Regions from separate parts of the Larkinella ripae genome, predicted to be linked through region 2. Evidence: riboswitches for the same ligand, from Rfam matches in the RefSeq annotation. Region 2 holds a riboswitch; the other holds the start of a gene.
What was found. A riboswitch is a leader RNA that binds a small molecule or an ion and turns the genes downstream of it on or off. The one in region 2 is predicted to bind thiamine pyrophosphate.
Positions count from the first base shown of each region.

Region 1 (9,602 bases), on a different contig from region 2:
CGCCACCCGGAACGCTTCCTGCATCTGCGCCCGTTCGGCGTTGCCGGCCTGGTCGGCCAGGCGGTCGGTGATTTCCAGCATTTGCCGGACCGACTCGTCGAACGCCGTTCCGGCGTAGGTGTTGATCCAGGAGCGGTAGGGATTGGCCAGAATTGCCCGCTGGTAGATGTGTTTGCCGACTTCCCGGTAAATCCAGAAGCAGGGCAGGACGGCCGCAGCGCCCACCGCCACGGATTGCAGCGAGGTGGTCGCCAGCAGGTAATTCGTGTAGGCAAAACAGGCCGGCATTTTTGCGGTTTCCGGCTCAATTTCATACAGCGCAAAGTACGTCTCGTGCAAGGCCTGCTCAACCAGGAGGGCGTTCTGGGCAAACTGCGTAAACCGCAACAGATCGTCGGTCCGGGCCGCGCGGGCTGCCAGCTGGCTGAGCGCCCGGCTGAAATCCGCCAGATACAGCGCATCCTGCTGAATGTAATACTGAAACGTCGGCGTCGGCAGGCTCCCCGCCGTCAGTTTTTTCACAAAACCGTGTTGTAAAATGGCCTCATAAACCGGAAGAATGTCCTGCCAGAGCTGGTCGGTAAATTGCATGTGTGTTATCCCCAGAACGTGTAAAAATGATGAACAGGCCCGTGCCCCTGCCCTAGCCGGTACTCGGCACCCGCCCGGAGCGCCCGCGTTAGGTACGATTTAGCGGCCGAAACGGATTCTTCCACCGGCAATCCGTTGGCCAGACCGGCGGCAATGGCCGACGAAAGCGTGCAGCCCGTTCCGTGCGAATTGGCCGTTGCGATCCGGCTGGTCGAAAACCAGTGTTGCTCCCCCGTCGTCCGGTACAGCAGATCGCTGCTTTCGTCCGTTGTCAGATGGCCGCCTTTCACCAGAACCGCATCCGGCCCGAACCCGGCCAGATCGACGGCAGCCTGGGGCATTTCGTCCCGGTTTTCGACGGTTCGGCCCAGCAACACGCTGGTTTCGGGCAGATTGGGCGTAATGACCGACGCCAGCGGCAGCAAATGCGTTTTGAGCGCATCGACGGCTTCGTCCTGCAACAGTTTGTCGCCACTTTTCGCCACCATCACCGGATCGAGGACAATGTTGGTGACGCCAAACTCCGTCAGCGTCCGAGCCACCTGCACGATCACCTCCGGCGAATGCAGCATCCCGATTTTGACGGCATCGGTGCCGATATCGCCCAAAACCGCCTTGAGTTGTTCGGCAACAAAGGCGGCCGGAACGGGCAGGATTCCGGTCACGGCGCGGGTGTTCTGGGCCGTCAGCGCCGTCAGAACCGACATTCCGTAACAGCCCAGCGCGGCAAAGGTTTTAAGGTCAGCCTGGATTCCGGCCCCACCCCCGCTGTCGGAACCGGCGATGGTGAGCGCACGTGCGTACGTTTTCATTGAGTGAATGAGCGATTGAGTGATTGTGTGAGTTATAGTTGAGCGAATTGCGATTGAGTGATTGGTCGGGGAGCGAACAAAAAATCACTCAATCGCTCCATCGCAACTCACTCAATCGAATGAGTTCCCGCGTGGCTTCGTAGGGCGACGACTGGCCGCAGATGGCCGACACCACGGCCGCGCCCGTCACGCCGGTTTGCAGCACCGCCCGAATGTTGTGGGCGTTGATGCCGCCGATGGCGAAGGTCGGCAAGGTGGTCCGGCGGCAAATTTCCCGCAGCCCTTCCAGTCCGAGCAGGCTGGACGTGTCGTCTTTGGTGCCCGTCGGAAAAACGGCCGCAATGCCGAGGTAATCGACGGCGGTTCCGGCTGCGGTTTGCAGTTCGGCGAGGTTGTTCACCGAAAGTCCGATGAGTTTGTCCGGGCCGATCAGGTGGCGAACCAGCCGGGGCGGCATATCGTCCTGCCCCACGTGCACCCCGTCGGCGTCGATGGCCAGCGCCACATCGACCCGGTCGTTGACAATCAGCCGGGCTCCGTAGGCCTGCGTGATTTGCTTCAAGGCGGTCCCCAGTTCCACAAAAGCCCGGGTCGATGCGGTTTTTTCCCGCACCTGCACCCACCGCACCCCGGCCCGGCAGGCTTCTTCGACAAGGTACGGCACCGTATGACCGGCCTGACCATTGATGCCGGCATCGGTCACTAAATACAACTCGTTCATGATCAGGCGGTTTTCAGGCGGTTTTGAACGTCCAATTCGGTCAATTGATACAAGGCGTCCAGGAAATTGACCTGCAAGCTACCGGGAGCCGCCCGCTGCTCAACGGCCCGTTCCCCCGCAATGCCCATCACCGCCATCGCGTGCGTGGCAGCCTGAAAGTAGTCGGAATTGACGGCGGCAAAAGCGCCGGTCAAAGCCGTTGCGGTGCAGCCCATACCCGTCACTTTGGTCATCAGCGGGTGCCCGTTGGCAATGGTGGCGGTTTGGTCGTCGCGGATAATGTAGTCGGTGGCTCCGCTGATGATAACGACACAGTTCCAGACGCGGCTCAACCGCCGGGCGGCCTCGACGGCGGCATCGGACCCAACCGTACTATCGACGCCTTTGGTTTGCGCATCCAGCCCCGCCAGCGCCCTGATTTCCGACGCATTGCCGCGAATGATGTCGGGCGTCGCCAGCGTCAGCAGGTTCCAGCTGACGCCGTTCCGGTACGCGGTGGCCCCCACGCCCACCGGATCAAAAACCACCGGTTTTCCCAGGTCTTTCGCCCGGCGCATCGCCAGTTTCATGCCGGCCACAAAGGTGGCATCCAGCGTGCCGATGTTGATTACCAGCGCGCTGGCGATGGAAACAAAATCTTCGACTTCTTCGGGCGCGTGCACCATGGCGGGCGATGCGCCGAGCGCCAGCAGCGCATTGGCCGTGGTGTTCATGACCACAAAATTGGTGATGTTGTGAATGAGCGGAGCCTGAGCGCGAATCGTTTCGACGTCGGTCCAGATGGTTTGCGGAGTTGGGAGCATGTTGCTGTCAATGCGTTCGGTACACAGCAACTTCAGGAGAGCGGAGGGCGTCTCGGTAACTTTTCCCTACGGCAGCATGAACTGCATCAGGTGGTAAGGGTATGCTCTCAGTCAGCCCGGTTTTCGGTCGCTGACACCCCTAAAGTTGCCCGGCAAAGGTAACGGATTTCTGCGGTACGGTTATGCTATTTTTTGAAAAACCACGATGCCGTTGTGGCCGCCGAAGCCGAAGGTGTTGCTCATGACGGTCTTTACGTTCTTCGCCCGGGCCTCCTTCAAAACAATGTTCAGACTTTCCGGAATGGCCGGGTCGCGCTGCGTCGTGTTGATGGTCGGCGGAATCACGTTATCGCGCATGGCCAGCATACTGATCACGGCTTCGATGGCCCCGGCCCCGCCCATCAGGTGCCCCGTAATCGATTTGGTGGCGCTGATGTGCAGGTTTATTTTCCGGTTCCCGGTCAGGTGGGCCACGGCTTTCATTTCCGACAAATCTCCCACAGGAGTCGAGGTGGCGTGGGCGTTCAGGTAATCCAGGTCTTCGATGGTGATGCGGGCTTCCTGCAGGGCGAGTTGCATGGCCCGGGTGGCTCCGATTCCGTCCGGGTGCGTGGCCGTAATGTGGTAGGCATCACCCGTCATGGCCGCGCCCACCATCTCCCCATAGATCGTCGCGCCCCGCCGAACGGCGTGTTCGTATTCTTCCAGAATGAGGGCTCCGGCGCCTTCGGCCATCACAAAACCGTCGCGATCCAGGTCGAACGGCCGCGATGCGGTTTGGGGACCTCCGTTTTGCGTCGACATGGCTTTCATCGAACAGTAACCCCCAAACGACGAGGGCGTGATGGCCGCATCGCAACCGCCACTGACTATGATTTTGGCCTTGCCCAGCCGGATGTAATTAAAGGCGTCCATCAAGGCCGAATTGGAACTGGCGCAGGCCGAAACCGGGCTGTAGTTGATGCCCATAAAACCGTGCCGGATCGAGATCATGCCCGAGGCCAGGTTCAGCAGCACCTTGGGCACCAGAAACGGACTGAAACGCGGCTGTCCGTCGCCCCGCGCATACGCCGTGGTTTGCTCTTCCAGCGTTTCGGTGCCGCCCTGCCCCGATGCCCAGATGACGCCCACATCGAACGGGTCCATTTGGCCCAGATCAAAACCGGAATCCCGGATGGCCTGCTCGGCGGCAATGAGCGCAAACTGCGAAAACCGGTCGGTCCGCTTTACGTCGGCCCGGCTGAGGTACTGGGTCGGGTCAAAATTGGCAATTTCGGCGGCAAACTGCGTCCGGAACAAGGACGCATCGAAGCGGGTGATGGGCGCAAAAGCCGATCGGCCGTTGATAACATTGTCCCAAAACGTCGGAATATCGTGACCCAGTGAGGTAAACGCCCCTAATCCCGTAATAACAACCCGGTGTAACATGACTGCTGGTTAAATGAGTCCGCAAAGTAAGCAACTTCGGTGCGTGGGTACAAAAAAGCGGCTGACCCATTTCCGGAAATGGGTCAGCCGCGATCGGTCTATTCAAAAATAACCTACTTATCCCACCAGAGCGGAGTGGATAAAACCACTTCGGTCGGCACATTAGCACCGTTTTTAGAGGTTTCGCCGTTTGGATACGCGGCCCGGCGGATGTAGGTCGGCAAAGCCGCATTCAACGGCAGGCGGAATCCTTTGTACTTGTAATCGTACCGGCGGGCGTCGTTCCAGGCTTCCGGGTTCAGGTAGGTAGCCACGAATTTCTCCTTGAAAATCAGGTCGAGGGTCAGAGCCGCCGACCCGACCGCAACAACCGGATTGGCCAGGTAGGCATCGCGGGCAGCCGCAGCCACGCCGTACTTATCCATGTTGGCCCGGATCCCGGCCAGATAGGCCGTATAGGCGCGGGCCTTGTCGCCCGCCCGAAAAGCCGCTTCGGCTTCCACGAACCGCAGTTCGGCATGGGTTACAATCAGCAGCGGGGCCGCATCACCGGTCAGGGGCGAGTTCAGCGAAATGTACACTTCGTCCTTCACGGTGTTGTTACCGCCCACATTGCCCTGCCCGTTGCGGGTGCCTTTGTAGTCGTTGTTGACGGTTTTGTCCGTAATTTTTTCGACCCGCGGGTCCACAACACCGTAGGTCGTTCCGTTCAGGTGGTTGGCAAACTGATCGGAAATCCAGCCATCGAGCACCAGAGCCGCGTTGTTGCGGGCGATGGTTGCCCACGGATTCCGCAGCAGAAACGAAGCCATCTGCGCGTCGTCGGCATTGGTCGTATACGATTTGGAAACCGCATCCAGCACGTCGGCCGGTTTGTAGGACGCCTGCTTCGAGACCTTGTTCAACATCCGGGCTTTCAGCGCGTTGGCGGTTTTGATCCAGGCGGCCACACTGCCCTTGTGAATCAGGTCGTTAGCGGCAGCGTCGGCCAGTTTCAGCTTAGAGTCGGTTTTCGCCAGCTCGACCAGGCCCTCGTTCAGCAGGGTCAGGGCGGTTGTGTACAGGGCGTCTTCGGCATCGTATCTGGGCGTCAGGGTGGTTCCGGTGAAGGCATCGGAGAACGGCGCCCCGCCAAACACGTCGGCAATCAGGTTGAGGTGGTACGACAGCATGATGTTGGTCACGCCAACGTAATCGGAAGCCCCCTGCTCCTGGGCTTTTTTCTTGAGGTCATACAGATCGGCCATTCCGTAATAAACCGCATCCCAGGTCGTGGTATAATCCGTAATCTGGTAGGTATCGGTGGAGCCGCCGGTGCCGGGGCTAGCCAGGTACTGCACAAAATACGAGGTAAAACCGGCCACGCGCTGCGAATTCAGGGCGGTTTTCTGCGTGGTAGTCGACAGCAGCGACGCCAGGGGCGGATTGGCAATCAGGTTCGGATTGTCGTTCAGTTCGAAATAGTCCTTACACCCGCCCAGGCCCACCAGCAGCAGGGTCAGAACCGGAACCATAATTTTATAGGTGAATTTCATGATCTTCAGCAAATTGAGGGTGACTTAAAAATCAACGTTCAGCGAAAACAGGAAGCTGCGAACCGCCGGGTACGTAAAACCGGTAAAGCCGTCGACATTGCTACCGGCGCTGCTGGAGCTGGTTTCGGGATCGTAGCCGCTGTAGTTGGTCCACAGCGCCAGGTTGTTGCCCGTTGCGCTCAGCCGCACGTTTTTGATGAACGTGTTTTTCAGGATCGCGGTCGGCAGCGAATACGATACGCTCACCGAACGCAGCCGGACCCAGGACGCATCTTCGATGAAATTTTCGGACACACCCCGGTAAACGTTCCGGTAAAAACCGTTGGTATAATCGACGCCGTCCGGACCTTTGCCCTGGCCGAGCCAGACCGGCTTGGTGTTCGGCGTGCCGTCGGCCAGTACGCCTTCAAACACCTTCGTATCGTTCCGGTCTTCGGTGTATTTGGCAATTCCGAAGGCCGAGAAGAAGTTATCCAGCTGGTTGTACCGATCCTGGCCAACGCGGGCATCAAACAGGGCCGAGAGCGTGAAATTGCCGTAGCGCAGCGTGTTGTTCAGACCACCAATCCAGTCGGGCTGCGAATTGCCGAGCAGTTTCTGCGCCGTGTTGATAACCGGAAAACCGTTGGCGCCGATCACGACCGGGCGGCTGCGATCCAGCAAAACCGGGTCTTCCTCCGACGAATTGGCGTAATACCGGCGGTAGCTCCGGCCGTAGAGGTTGCCGTAGGCGTAGCCCGGAATAAGCTTCATGGTGACCGTCGAACTCGAATAGCCAAACTGCGATGCGTAGTTGATTTCCGTCAGTCCCTCGCGCAGGCTCAGGATTTTGTTGCGGTTGGCCGAAAAATTGAAATTGACATCCCAGTTTAGCCGGCCTTTCCGGATCGGCGTGGCCCGCAGCACCAGTTCAATCCCCTTGTTCCGCATCGAGCCGGAGTTGATGGCGGCTTTCACGTAACCGGTCGAGGAGGTCACATCAACCTGAATAATCTGGTCACGGCTGATCGAATGGTAGTACGTAAAATCCAGCCCCAGCCGGTTGTTCAGAAAGCTCATTTCCAGCCCCCCTTCGAAGGTATCCGTAAATTCCGGCCGCAGGTTCGGATCGCCCAGCAGCGACCCGCGCGTAAAACCGGTCGTTCCCGACGGCAGTTGCGTGTAGGCTGCGTAGCCCGTCACCGTCGAATACGGGGCCGCGTCCTTCCCGATCCGGGCGTAGGAAGCCCGGAGCTTGCCCATCGTGATGACCGTCGGCAGTTTCAACTGCTGCGAGAACAGGTAGCCTACGCTCACGGATGGGTAGAGAAAGGAATTGTTCGGAGCCTGCAGCGACGAGGTGATGTCGTTCCGGCCCGTCAGCGTCAGAAACAGGTAATCCTTGTAATCGAGCGTCAGTTCGCCGAAAACCCCCATCAGCCGGTAGTCCTCCGCCGATTGCGTGGGCGTGATGGTCTTGGCGTTCCGCAGGTCAAAATAGTTGTAAACCGTTAACTCGTTGCCTTCCGCGCCGAACGTCCGAATCTGGCGATCGTACAAATCATGCCCGAGCCGCAGCGTTGCGTTCAGGCTCTCCCCAAACCGGGTCGTGGCGCTGGCCGCAAAGGTCGAGGTAATGGCCCGGAAGTTGGTGTGATACTGGTAAATAAAACCGCGCACGTTGTCTTCGTACAGCCGTTCGTTGGCAATGCCGGAAGGGCCGGGCGCCGTTCGTTTGCGGTCTTCCGAATACGTATCCAGCCCGACGCGGTAGTTGAACGTCAGCCATTTGAGGGGCGAATACATGAAGTTCAGTCCGCCCACCAGCCGGTTCACGTTATCGCGCAGTTTGTTCGTCATCGCTCCGTAAATCGGGTTGCCGTTGCCGTAGGTTTTGTAGGAACCGTCCGGATTCAGGTAATCCTGAACGTCGTAGCGCGGTGACCAGTAGCTCAGGCTTTCGTTGTAACGGTCGGCATTGTAGCGGTCCCCGCCCGAATTGATAAAGTTTAGATTGGCGTTGGTCGAAAACTTCTCGCTGAACTTGACATTCGTGTTCAGGCGCACCGACAGTTTGTTGAAGTTGGTGAACGGAATAACGCCTTCGTGCCGCAGGTGGCCGATGGACGACAGGAAGTTGATTTTCTCATTTCCGCCCGAAAAGGACAGGTTGTTCTGGTACTGTTTGCCGGTTTGGTAGGCGTCCTTGAAGTGATTGTAGAGTTTCTGCGGGTGCGTCGGGTCGATTTTGATGGCATCAGCCACGGTTGGCCCCCAGGACGGAAAGAAATCCTGCGGATTGTAAACCCCCGAATACCCGATGGTGTATTGATCCTGCACTTCCGGGAATTTGTTTACATTTTCGACGCCGAAGGTGCTGTTGAAACTGCCCCGAAGCGCCCCGGTTTTGCCCGATTTGGTGGTGATCACCACCACGCCGTTGGCGCCCCGTAAACCGTACAGGGCCGTGGCGGCTCCGCCTTTCAGGATGTTGATCGTTTCAATGTCGTCCGGATTGATGTCCGCGGCCCGGTTCGACATGCCCCGGAATTCCGCGCCCGAATTGGCGGTTCCCGTCGTCGTGCTGTTGTCGAACAAAACGCCATCGACCACAAAAAGCGGCTGGTTGTCGCGGGTAACGTCGATGGAGTTGATGCCCCGAATCAGAATCCGGGCGCCCTGGCCCGGTGCTCCGCCCGTGCTGGAGATGGTGACCCCGGCCACTTTCCCCTGCAACGCATTGACCATGTTGGTCTGCCGGTTTTGCAGCAGCTCCTCCGAATTGACATTCTGGGCCGCATAGCCCAGCGCTTTTTTATCCCGGCTGATGCCGAGGGCCGTTACCACCACTTCGTTGAGCATCTTGCTGTCCTGCCGCAGCACCACGTCGATGCTCCGGCGGTTTTCAACCTGAATCTCCTGCGTTTCAAAACCGATGTAGCTGAACACCATCGTGGTTGTGCCCGAATTCACCCGGACGCTGTACCGCCCGTCCGCATCGGTCAGCGTTCCGGTGGTGGTGCCTTTAACCGACACATTGACGCCCGGCAAGGCGGTATCATCGCTCCCGGAAGTGACCCGGCCACTGACTTCGATCTGCTGCGCTATCCCCAGCGACGAACAGAAAAGTAAGGCCAGACCCATGTAAATACGTACTAGTTGCTTCATACTCTCCCAGCTCGTTAGGTTAAAAAATGGATGAAAACAATTTCATGGCAAGTTTAGCATTTATCTAAAATTTTGCAATTTTTGCCAGTCAACGAATATTATTCTGTCACGTACGGGACCCATAATGGATTTTCTTGAACAACGAAAAGGAACCACCGCCGTCTGGGCCGGTGAGGACGCGGTTTTCAGCCAGGGAGCCACCACCTCGCCGATTGTCAACAGCGTTGCTTTTGCCTACCACGATCTCGACGAATGGTACGAGGTCGCCACCGGAAAAACCGCCGGTCATATTTACAGCCGGAACACCAACCCGACGGTGCACGTTCTGGAAGAAAAAATCCGGATTCTGGAAGGGGCCGAAGCCGCCACGTCCTTTGCGACGGGCATGGGCGGCATCAGCAACACCCTGTTCGCCCTGCTCGGTCCCGGCAGGCGCGTGGTTTCAATCAAGGATACATACGGCGGCACCAGCCGGCTTTTCCTCGATTTTCTGCCCACCTACCAGATTCAGGTGACGCTCTGCGAAACCGGCGATCACGAAGCGATGGAAACCGAGATCGCCAAA
Region 1 covers NZ_BAAGVR010000008.1:226,619-236,220, reverse strand. Annotated here, with positions in the region: gene tenA (thiaminase II) at 1-591, opposite strand, end outside; gene thiD (bifunctional hydroxymethylpyrimidine kinase/phosphomethylpyrimidine kinase) at 597-1,403, opposite strand; gene thiE (thiamine phosphate synthase) at 1,492-2,124, opposite strand; gene thiM (hydroxyethylthiazole kinase) at 2,127-2,927, opposite strand; TPP riboswitch at 2,974-3,078, opposite strand; gene fabF (beta-ketoacyl-ACP synthase II) at 3,108-4,355, opposite strand; gene ACYVHX_RS05780 (SusD/RagB family nutrient-binding outer membrane lipoprotein) at 4,469-5,890, opposite strand; gene ACYVHX_RS05775 (SusC/RagA family TonB-linked outer membrane protein) at 5,915-9,037, opposite strand; gene ACYVHX_RS05770 (cystathionine gamma-synthase family protein) at 9,162-9,602, shown strand, end outside.
Region 1: it holds a riboswitch for thiamine pyrophosphate, as region 2 does, so the genes downstream of both, thiM (hydroxyethylthiazole kinase) here and ACYVHX_RS09405 (TonB-dependent receptor) in region 2, are expected to answer to the same signal.

Region 2 (9,602 bases):
GCGTTTACCGGAAACCGGTCAGCACCGGGGTGAAGCACTGGTGGCGGGCCAAAACCGGTTTGCCGGGAAAGTGCCGGTCGAGTTTGTGTATGCGTACCTGTATTTTACCAAGCGGGGAAAAACCCAGCGCCTGATTCACGCTTTAAAATACCGGGATCGCAAGGAAGTCGGGCATCTGCTGGGCCGCTGGTACGGGTATCAGCTTAAAACAGAAAGCCAGTTGCCGAAACAGATTGATCTGATTGTGGGCGTTCCGTTGCACCCGGCCAAACTGCGGCAACGGGGCTACAACCAGAGCGACTGGTTTGCGCAGGGACTGTCAGAAATGCTGGAAATACCGTGGAACGACCGCGCGTTGGTCCGTACCAAAGACACCATCAGTCAAACTGGCCAGGACCGGCTGGGGCGCTGGGAAAACGTCAACATGGTCTTTACCGTCGAGAAGCCCGATTTAGTGGCCGGTAAGCGCCTATTGCTGGTGGATGACGTTCTGACTACCGGAGCGACTTTGGAGGCTTGTACGGCGGCTTTACGGGCCGCAAACAGCCGCTCAGTCGGGATTATAACGATAGCGGCCACCCGATAGTCGGGTGGCCGCTGGTCAGAGCTCGAAAAGTCTGTGCTTATTTGTTCCGGCCTCCGGCGATCATCGCACAACGGAAACCAATTGAAGCGGTTGCCGAATCCTGCGCCATAAACCGGCGGGTTCCCGGAGCCAGCCAGTAGGCTACATCCGCCCACGAACCGCCTTTGTAAACCCGCAACTTATCGTTGATAATGGAGTTGCCATTTTTGGTATCGTAATTTTTCTCTTCATCCAGGTACCCATCCCGGCGCAGCGGGTTGAGGTCGTTCATGTCCTGATACGACAGCGGACGATAAACGTCATACACCCACTCGTTCACGTTTCCGGCCATGTTGTACAAACCGAAATCGTTCGGGGGATACGTGTAAATCTCGGCGGTGATGATTGCAGCATCGTTCGATTTACCGGCAATCCCGGCGTAGTCACCACGACCCCGTTTGAAGTTGGCCAGCATCTGGCCCTGTTTCCGGCCTTTCTTGGCGTTCCGGATGGACGAACCGTCCCACGGATAAATTCGCTGATTCGACTGGTTTTCGTCCAGGTACTGCGTGCCAATCATGGCTTTCGCTGCGTATTCCCACTCCGCTTCCGACGGCAGACGGTAGTTGGGCAGAATGTTGCCACTTTCCATCGCCCGGGTCGTTTGTGAGTTTTTAGCCACGGCCTGTTCGCCTTCAGCCGCCGGAGCCGCTTCCTCTTTTTTCTTCCGCTTCAGCGAGAAACCTTTTTTCTTGGACGTTGTGCTGCCGCCTTTCGACATGTTTGCGTTCACCGCGTCCGTCCGCCAGGTTGAATAATCGACGGCCTGTTCCCACGAAACCCCAACGACCGGATAATACCGGAAACCGGGAAACCGCAAATACTGCGTTACGTACGGATCATTGTACGACAGCGGGTTTTTCCAGACGTTCGTGTCGGGCAGAGCGCGGGTATAAATTTCTTCCGACGAATCGCGCTGAATGGCGTCGAGGTATTCGAGGTAGTGAATGTTGGCGATCTCGGTTTCGTCCATGTAGAACGACTGAATACTGACGGTCCGCTCCCGGTTGTCACGCGAGTTCATCACGTCTTCTTCCAGCGCGCCCATCGTGAAACGTCCGCCTTCGATGAACACCAGGTTCGGCCCGGCCGTTTGTCCTTTGTATTTAGCTACCTGAAATCCATTTTCTTTGTTGTAATCAATACCGGTGGCTGTACTGAGCTTACCCGGTTTCACGCTGGTCGGGTGCTTGGACTTACAGGCGCCTAGTACCGCGGCAAACGCCAGCAGGCAGACCATTGAACGTAACGGTTGTGTTCGATTCATTGCGATTTGGTAACTAATAGAAGTTCAAAATTACAGTATGTCAGGCAAACTTTCACGATTACAAACAGCCGGACTTCAATTTCTGGCTGTCACTCCACCATCTGGCTCAGCACATCGTCCATCTGATCGACTGTATTCACGTCGCGCTGCGTAAAAATCAGCTTTCCCTTATAGTCTTTTAATGAGCAGGTTGCCGAATGTTTCTTGACGTAATCAATTACTTTGCCAAACTGGCCGGAGTTAAAGAAAACGTCATTCCCAGAAGAAACGAAGGTACCCTTCATGATATTATTCTTTAACGTCAATTTTTCAAACTGCAAACGCTCTGCTTTCCAGCGCACCATGACCAGTTTGATCAGATTATCGAACTCTTCCGGCACCGGCCCGAACCGGTCGGTCATCGAGCGCTGAAAACTGTCCAGTTCCGGCTGGTTCTGAATGTTATCCAACTGGTTATACAACGACAAACGTTCGGAGATATTGGCTACGTATTTTTCCGGAATCAGCACCTGCAAATCCGTTTCGATCTGGGTATCCGGCAGCAGCGTTTTCAGGCTCTCTTCGTTCGGCATGAAGAGGTTTTTAAACTCGGTTTCTTTCAATTCCTGAACCGCTTCGTCCAGAATCTTGTGGTACATTTCAAAACCGAGGTCGTTGACAAAACCGCTCTGTTCGGCACCCAGCAGGTTGCCGGCGCCCCGGATGTCGAGGTCGCGCATGGCAATCTTGAAGCCTTCGCCCAGTTCGGAGAAATCCTCCAGCGTTTGCAGCCGCTTGCGCGCGTCGGAGGAAATAACCGAAACCGGGGGCGTCATCAGGTAACAAAAGGCTTTTTTGTTCGACCGCCCGACCCGCCCGCGCATCTGGTGCAGGTCCGACAAACCAAACATGTGCGCCTGGTTGATGATAATCGTATTGGCGTTCGGTATATCCAGCCCCGATTCAATGATGTTCGTGGACACCAGCACGTCCGATTCGCCTTCAATAAACCGGGTCATCACGCGCTCCAGCTTCTCTCCTTCCATCTGTCCGTGGGCCACCGACACCCGCGCGTCGGGAACGAGCCGCATGATCAGGTTGGCAATCGAATCGATATCGCTGATGCGGTTGTGGACAAAGAAGACCTGGCCACCCCGCCGAACTTCGTAACTCACCGCATCACGAATAACGGTTTCGCTGAAGGTATGCACTTCAGTCGTAACGGGCTGGCGGTTGGCGGGCGGTGTCGCAATCACCGAGAGGTCGCGGGCGCCCATGAGCGAAAAATGCAGCGTTCGGGGAATGGGCGTGGCCGTCAGCGTCAGCACATCCACATCGACGCGCATTTCCTTCAGCCGGTCTTTCGTCTTAACGCCGAATTTCTGTTCTTCGTCAATGACCAGCAGCCCTAAATCCTTGAATTTGATGTCTTTATTAACAATTCGGTGCGTACCGATCAGGATGCCGGTTTCGCCCGATGCCACCCGCTTCAGGGTTTCCTTGATCTGCGTGGCCGTCCGGAACCGGTTGATGTACTCAATTTTAACCGGAAAATCGGCCAGCCGTTCCCGGAAGGTGTTGTGGTGCTGCATGGCCAGAATGGTCGTCGGCACCAAAATCGCCACCTGCTTATTGTCCGTAACGGCTTTGAAAGCAGCCCGAATGGCTACTTCGGTTTTCCCAAAACCCACATCACCACACACCAGCCGGTCCATCGGGTGCGATTGCTCCATGTCGGCTTTGACGTCGGACGTTGCCTTGGCCTGATCCGGCGTATCTTCGTAAATAAACGAAGATTCCAGCTCGGCCTGCAGGAAGCTGTCCGGCGAAAACGCAAAACCGGGGGCCTGCCGCCGTTTGGCGTACAGCGAAATGAGTTCCTTCGCAATGTCCTTAACCTGCTTCTTAACGCGCGATTTCTTCAGGTCCCATTCCTGCGAACCCAGCTTGCTCATCACCGGTGGCGTACCTTCTTTGCCGGTGTATTTTGCAATCTTGTGCAAGCTGTGAATACTGACCAGCAGAATGTCGTTATCGCGGTAAATCAGTCGGATTGCTTCCTGTTCGCGACCGCCCACATCGACCTTTTCCAGACCGGCAAACCGCCCGATGCCGTGATCGACGTGCGTTACAAAATCGCCCGGTTGCAGCGTTTTGAGCTCGCGCAGCGTCAGCGCCTTCGATTTGGAAAATTTATCGCGAACCCGGTATTTGTAGTAGCGGTCAAAAATCTGGTGATCCGTGTAGCAAACCACCTTCGTCTGTTCGTCGATAAAGCCTTCCTTCAGCGAAATGTTCAGCGACTGGAATTTGAGAAACGGATCGAGTTCGTCAAAAATGGTTTTGAGCCGCTCCTGTTGTTTGTAGGATTCGGCCGCAATGATGTTGGTATAGGCTTTCGACTGATTTTCAGACAAGTTATCAACCAGCCGCTTGAAATCCTTGTTAAACGACGGCTGCGCTTTGGACGAATAGGTAAGTTTCGTCTCGGTCTTGAAATAAAACCGGCGACCAAACTCCACGGTCCGGAAGGTCTTGATCTGGTTCAACAAACCGCGCCGGGTTTCGAACAGGACATTGGGATCCGAGACGATCTGAATACCGCCTTTGCCACCCACCAGCCCCGCCAGACTTTGTTCGGCTTTTTCGAAGTTTTTCTCAATGATTTCGAGCGTCAGCTCCACGTCTTTGAACCAGAGCAGGGCGGTGTCGGCAAAAAACTCCAGAAACGGTTCCCGCGTTTCGTGAATCAGCTTGTTCTCGATGTTGGGAATGATGCTGATGTGGTCGACCGGATCGGTAGAAAGCTGGCTTTCGGGGTTGAACAGCCGAATGCTTTCGATTTCGTCGTCCCACAATTCGATCCGGTACGGAAATTCGCTGGCAAACGAAAAAACATCGATGATCCCCCCGCGAATGGAAAACTGCCCGGCTTCGTACACAAAGTCGGTTTTTTCAAAATCATAGCTGTTGAGCAGTTCGTTGATGAAATTGGCATCCAGTTTATCCCCGGGTTTGACCGACAAGGTATTCTCGCGCAACGACCGTTTGTTGATTACTTTCTCGAATAACGCTTCCGGATAGGTGACAACCAGAACCGGCTTGTTACCGCTGGAATTTAATTTATTCAGCACCTCCGCCCGCATCAACACATTCGCATTTTCGATCTCTTCGTATTGATACGGTTTTTTGTATGACATCGGAAAAAACAAGACTTCTTCGCCCAGCATATTTTGCAGGTCGTTGAAGAAATAAGAGGCTTCTTCGCGATCACTCAGCACAAACAGAGAGGTGGCCGGATGCAGGCGGTAAACAGACGCAGCCAGCACAGCATCCAGACTGCCGGTTAGGCCTTTCAATTGAATACGGGCGGGGTCAGCCGTGTGCGGCTGGCGGAATTGTTCACCAATGATTTTGATAAAACTATCTTCGGTGTAAAGCGTAATTAAATCGGCTACCTTCATAGAAACAATACATACCAAAAGCCGCAGGGAATAAAATCTCCATGCGGCAAACAGCATCAGACTAACGGTTTGTCAGCTAATTTTGTTAAAAAATTAAATGGGCCGGTCGTAGGCAAAATCCTCTTTATCCAGCAGCGCAACCAGCGCGTCGCCGGGCTGAAATAAAATCACAAACTGCCGGGCTGATACGCCTTCTTCCTCATCCACCCATTTCCAGTCTTCGGCGGCAACGTCCAGCGTATTCAGTACGTCGACTTTTTTGGCTTCGCTTTTTTCCTGCGACAAAAAAGCGTCCGTGTTGGTGATATAAACCGCAATCTTATCGTCATCGAGCCATTCCAGGTCATTCAGGGCTTCATCCAGCGACTCCAGATCAGGCCCCAGATCGTCCGGAAACCGGAGTTCGCGGGCAATTTGCGCATAAAACGCCTTGAAGGTCTGCGCCTGCTGGCCGTCGATTCGGGCCAGCCGAAAGTCAGCGTACGGTTTCAGCTCCGAATCCGACGGGATGAATCTAAAATTTGCCATGAATACCGGGAAAAGACGGGCAAAAGTAGTTAATTCAGCGAAAACAAGGGCATTCGTAACGAAACGATATTATTGAACATCAGCTCCGTAATGGTGGGGTCCATAAAATGAATCAGCGGAAATTCGGAGACGATTTCCATTACTTCAAATTCCGTCTGCGCCTTCACAACGCACCACAATTTCTGGCGGTCGAGCGACAACGCATACGTAAGCAGCTTGCCGTTTTCCATCAGCTCGTTCACCTTCAGGCGCTGGAGCGGTATTTTTACCGTAAATTCCTCGGTCATTTCGACCGGGAGATCAAATTCTACCATAAACTGGCTCATCGGGCGTGGTAGTTTTAGGTGTACAACTCTCGGATGGGTGCGCCGGACGTGGGCGAACCGTCAATCAACTGATTAACAATCTTTAGCTCATCTTCGTTGACCGAATGCGCAAAATTTGGGTATAATTTCATTTTCACCCCCGCGCCCATCGACCGGAATACTCCTTCGGACTCAATCACCCGTTCTTTCGGAATGTGCGGATCAATGTCGCTGCAACCCAGAAAAACCGGTGTTTCTTCCAGATCGCCTTCATACAGCCGGGGCGTTCCCGGCGGGCCGATCAAACCACCACTCAGGCCAAAAACCCCGCCGTAGGGCATCGCGTTGCGGACCACAAATTCCAGCGCCAGACAGGCTCCCTGCGAAAAACCAAGCCAGAAAATCTGGGGCATTTTAAAATTATAGTCGGACTGCAAACGCGCGCGCAGGCTGCTCAATACCTGCAGGGCCGACGACAGATTCGGTTCGTTCTGTTCCAGCGGACTCAGAAACGAATGCGGATACCACGAACCCTGGTGGGCCTGCGGGGCAATAAAAGCAAATTCCTGGTCGTCGATGTACTCCGCCAACGACAGAATGTCCTGTGCCGAGGCTCCCCGGCCGTGGACCATCACCATGACTTTTGACGCTTTTTCCAGCGGTTTTCCGGCAGTGAGAAAGTTGTTAGGATCGTGTATCATGGTTCTTTACGGTTAGTAAGGCCAGATTGCCGGTTTGCCGAAACCGCTTACACGGAAAGGACAAATCGGCAATCTAACGAAAAAAGCAAACTTACTTCACTTCAATTTTCGGTAAACCCGCTTCGATTTTAGCGCGCCGGGGTTCGTACCATTCCGGCAATTTAAGCGTTTTACCCAATTCGGCAACCGGCTCATCCACCGCAAATCCCGGCGGATTGGTAGCCACTTCAAACAAAATACCGCCCGGTTCGCGGAAATAAATGCTGTGAAAGTAGTTCCGGTCCTGAACCGGTGTCACCTGATAACCGGCTTCCAGCAGTTGGTGTTGCAAAACAAGCTGCGATTCGTCCGAGTCGGTCGAGAACGCAACGTGGTGGACCGAACCGTTCCCCTGATGGGCCCGCACGTCGTTCGGCGCGTGTTTCACATCCACGAAATTGCCGGAACCGCCTTTGCCGGCCTGAAACCGGAACAAACCGGCCTCCTCCGCTACCAACGTGTGACCGAGCGATTCGGTTATCAATTTTACCGTATCGTCCACGTTAAATTCGTTTAAGGTCACGGTATGAAAACCTTTGATGGCGTGCCCGGCCGGAATAAAACCGTTCGACCAGCCCGGCCGTTGGTCATTATCGTGAGCCACCAGTTCGATGCCCATGCCATCGAAATCCTCAAACCGCAGGTAGGTTTCGTTGAATCGCTGGTACGGTCCCGAAAAAGCGATGTTGAATTCGTGCAGCCGGTTGATCCAGAAACTCAGCGAAGCCGTCGGAACCGAAAAAGCCGTGTAGGTCAGTTGTCCCCCACCCTTCCGGCCGCGCGGAATGCCTTTGCCGTACGGAAAGAACGTCAGAATGCTGCCCGGTGATCCGGTTTCGTCGCCGTAGTATAGGTGGTATACATCCGGCGCATCAAAATTGATGGTTTTCTTGACCAGCCGTAAGCCCAGAATGTGCGTGTAAAAATCGACATTGCCTTGGGCGTCGCCGGCCAGAGCCGTTACGTGGTGTAATCCATTGACGAGCGTTTCCATAATTGGGAGTGTTTTGAGGTAATATGTCAAATTCTTTTAAATGTATCGACATTTAATGTATATACATTTAAATTTATGCCAAAGTTCATCAACACGCAATATTTTTGGAGAATGCTTTTTTGTGCCCTTTAGGCGCTTACCTTTGCATCGCTAATCTTACATAAGGGGTGCCTTAATACAACGGGCTGAGATTATACCCATTGAACCTGCACCGGGTAATGCCGGCGAAGGGAACGTGCCATACGGACTGGCGGACTTTAGTTCGTACGTCCGTAGCAACTGTAAATCACCAAAATAATAATGGATAGGCTGGCCCCTTGCCTGTCGTGAACATTTCGTATCGCATGAAAAATGTTACGATTGGAAGGCGCGCCATGGAGCGGTTGTTCGTTAGATTCCACGGACTGACGGCGGTTTTTTTGCTGGTCAGCCTGCCCACTTGGGCGCAATTTTCCATTTCCGGAACCGTCAATGATGCCGACGGCGGGGTGTTGCCCGGCGCAGCCATTTCCGTAGAAGGCACCTACAAAGGCACCTTTGCCGACGCCGATGGTGCGTTTCGGTTAACCAATCTAAAACCGGGTTCTACGCAACTCCGGATTTCTCTGTTGGGGTATGAGCCGGTTTTGCAAACCGTTGATCTAAAGCAAAATGAGCGGATCAGCGTGGCGTTAACGAAAACCGTTGTCGTTGTGGATGAGGTGGTGGTGAGTGCCACCCGGGCCAATCAGAAGTCGGCGGTTGCCTACACGAACGTTTCGGCGCGGGAACTTACCAAACAGAATCTGGGGCAGGACATTCCGCTGCTGCTCAACTTCACGCCCTCGCTGGTGACGACCTCCGACGCGGGCGCGGGGGTTGGCTACACCGGTTTTCGGATTCGGGGTTCGGATGCTACGCGGATTAACGTGACCGTCAACGGGATTCCGTACAACGACGCCGAATCGCAGGGCACCTTCTGGGTCAATATGCCCGATATTGCCTCGTCGGTGAGCAGCATCCAGATTCAGCGGGGCGTTGGAACGTCTACGAACGGCGCGGGCGCTTTCGGGGCTTCGGTCAATGTGCAAACCAATCGTTTTGAGAAAAATCCGTACGGCGAAGCGGACGTCTCCGGCGGCTCGTTCAATACGCTGAAAACCACGGTAAAAGCCGGTTCCGGTTTATTGAATAATCACTTTGTGGTTGATGCCCGGCTTTCCCGAATCGTGTCTGACGGGTACATCGACCGGGCCTCGTCGAATCTGAAATCATTTTATGTGTCGGGCGGCTGGTACGGCAAAAAAAGCTTCGTGCGGCTGAATGTTTTTTCGGGCACGGAGAAAACCTACCAGGCCTGGGACGGCGTGCCGGAAAACTTGCTGAAAACCAACCGAACGTACAACGCTTATACCTACGATAATGAGGTGGACAATTACCAACAGGATCATTACCAGTTGATTAGCTCCCACGAACTAAGCCGCAACTGGCGCCTGAACGCTTCCCTGCATTACACCCAGGGTCGGGGCTATTACGAGCAATTCCGGGCGGGCGAGGACCTGTCCGATTACGGTTTGCCGCCGGTCGTGATCCGGGATTCCACCATCAATCAAACCGATCTGATTCGGCGTCGCTGGCTGGATAATGACTTTTACGGGGCGGTTTTTTCGCTGGATTACAATAGTTTCGGCAAGCTGACGGCCCACATCGGCGGGGGCTGG
Region 2 covers NZ_BAAGVR010000017.1:14,564-24,165, forward strand. Annotated here, with positions in the region: gene ACYVHX_RS09370 (ComF family protein) at 1-586, shown strand, start outside; gene ACYVHX_RS09375 (SUMF1/EgtB/PvdO family nonheme iron enzyme) at 624-1,865, opposite strand; gene mfd (transcription-repair coupling factor) at 1,982-5,335, opposite strand; gene ACYVHX_RS09385 (barstar family protein) at 5,429-5,863, opposite strand; gene ACYVHX_RS09390 (muconolactone Delta-isomerase family protein) at 5,893-6,189, opposite strand; gene ACYVHX_RS09395 (alpha/beta hydrolase) at 6,204-6,869, opposite strand; gene ACYVHX_RS09400 (ring-cleaving dioxygenase) at 6,961-7,902, opposite strand; TPP riboswitch at 8,056-8,153, shown strand; gene ACYVHX_RS09405 (TonB-dependent receptor) at 8,277-9,602, shown strand, end outside.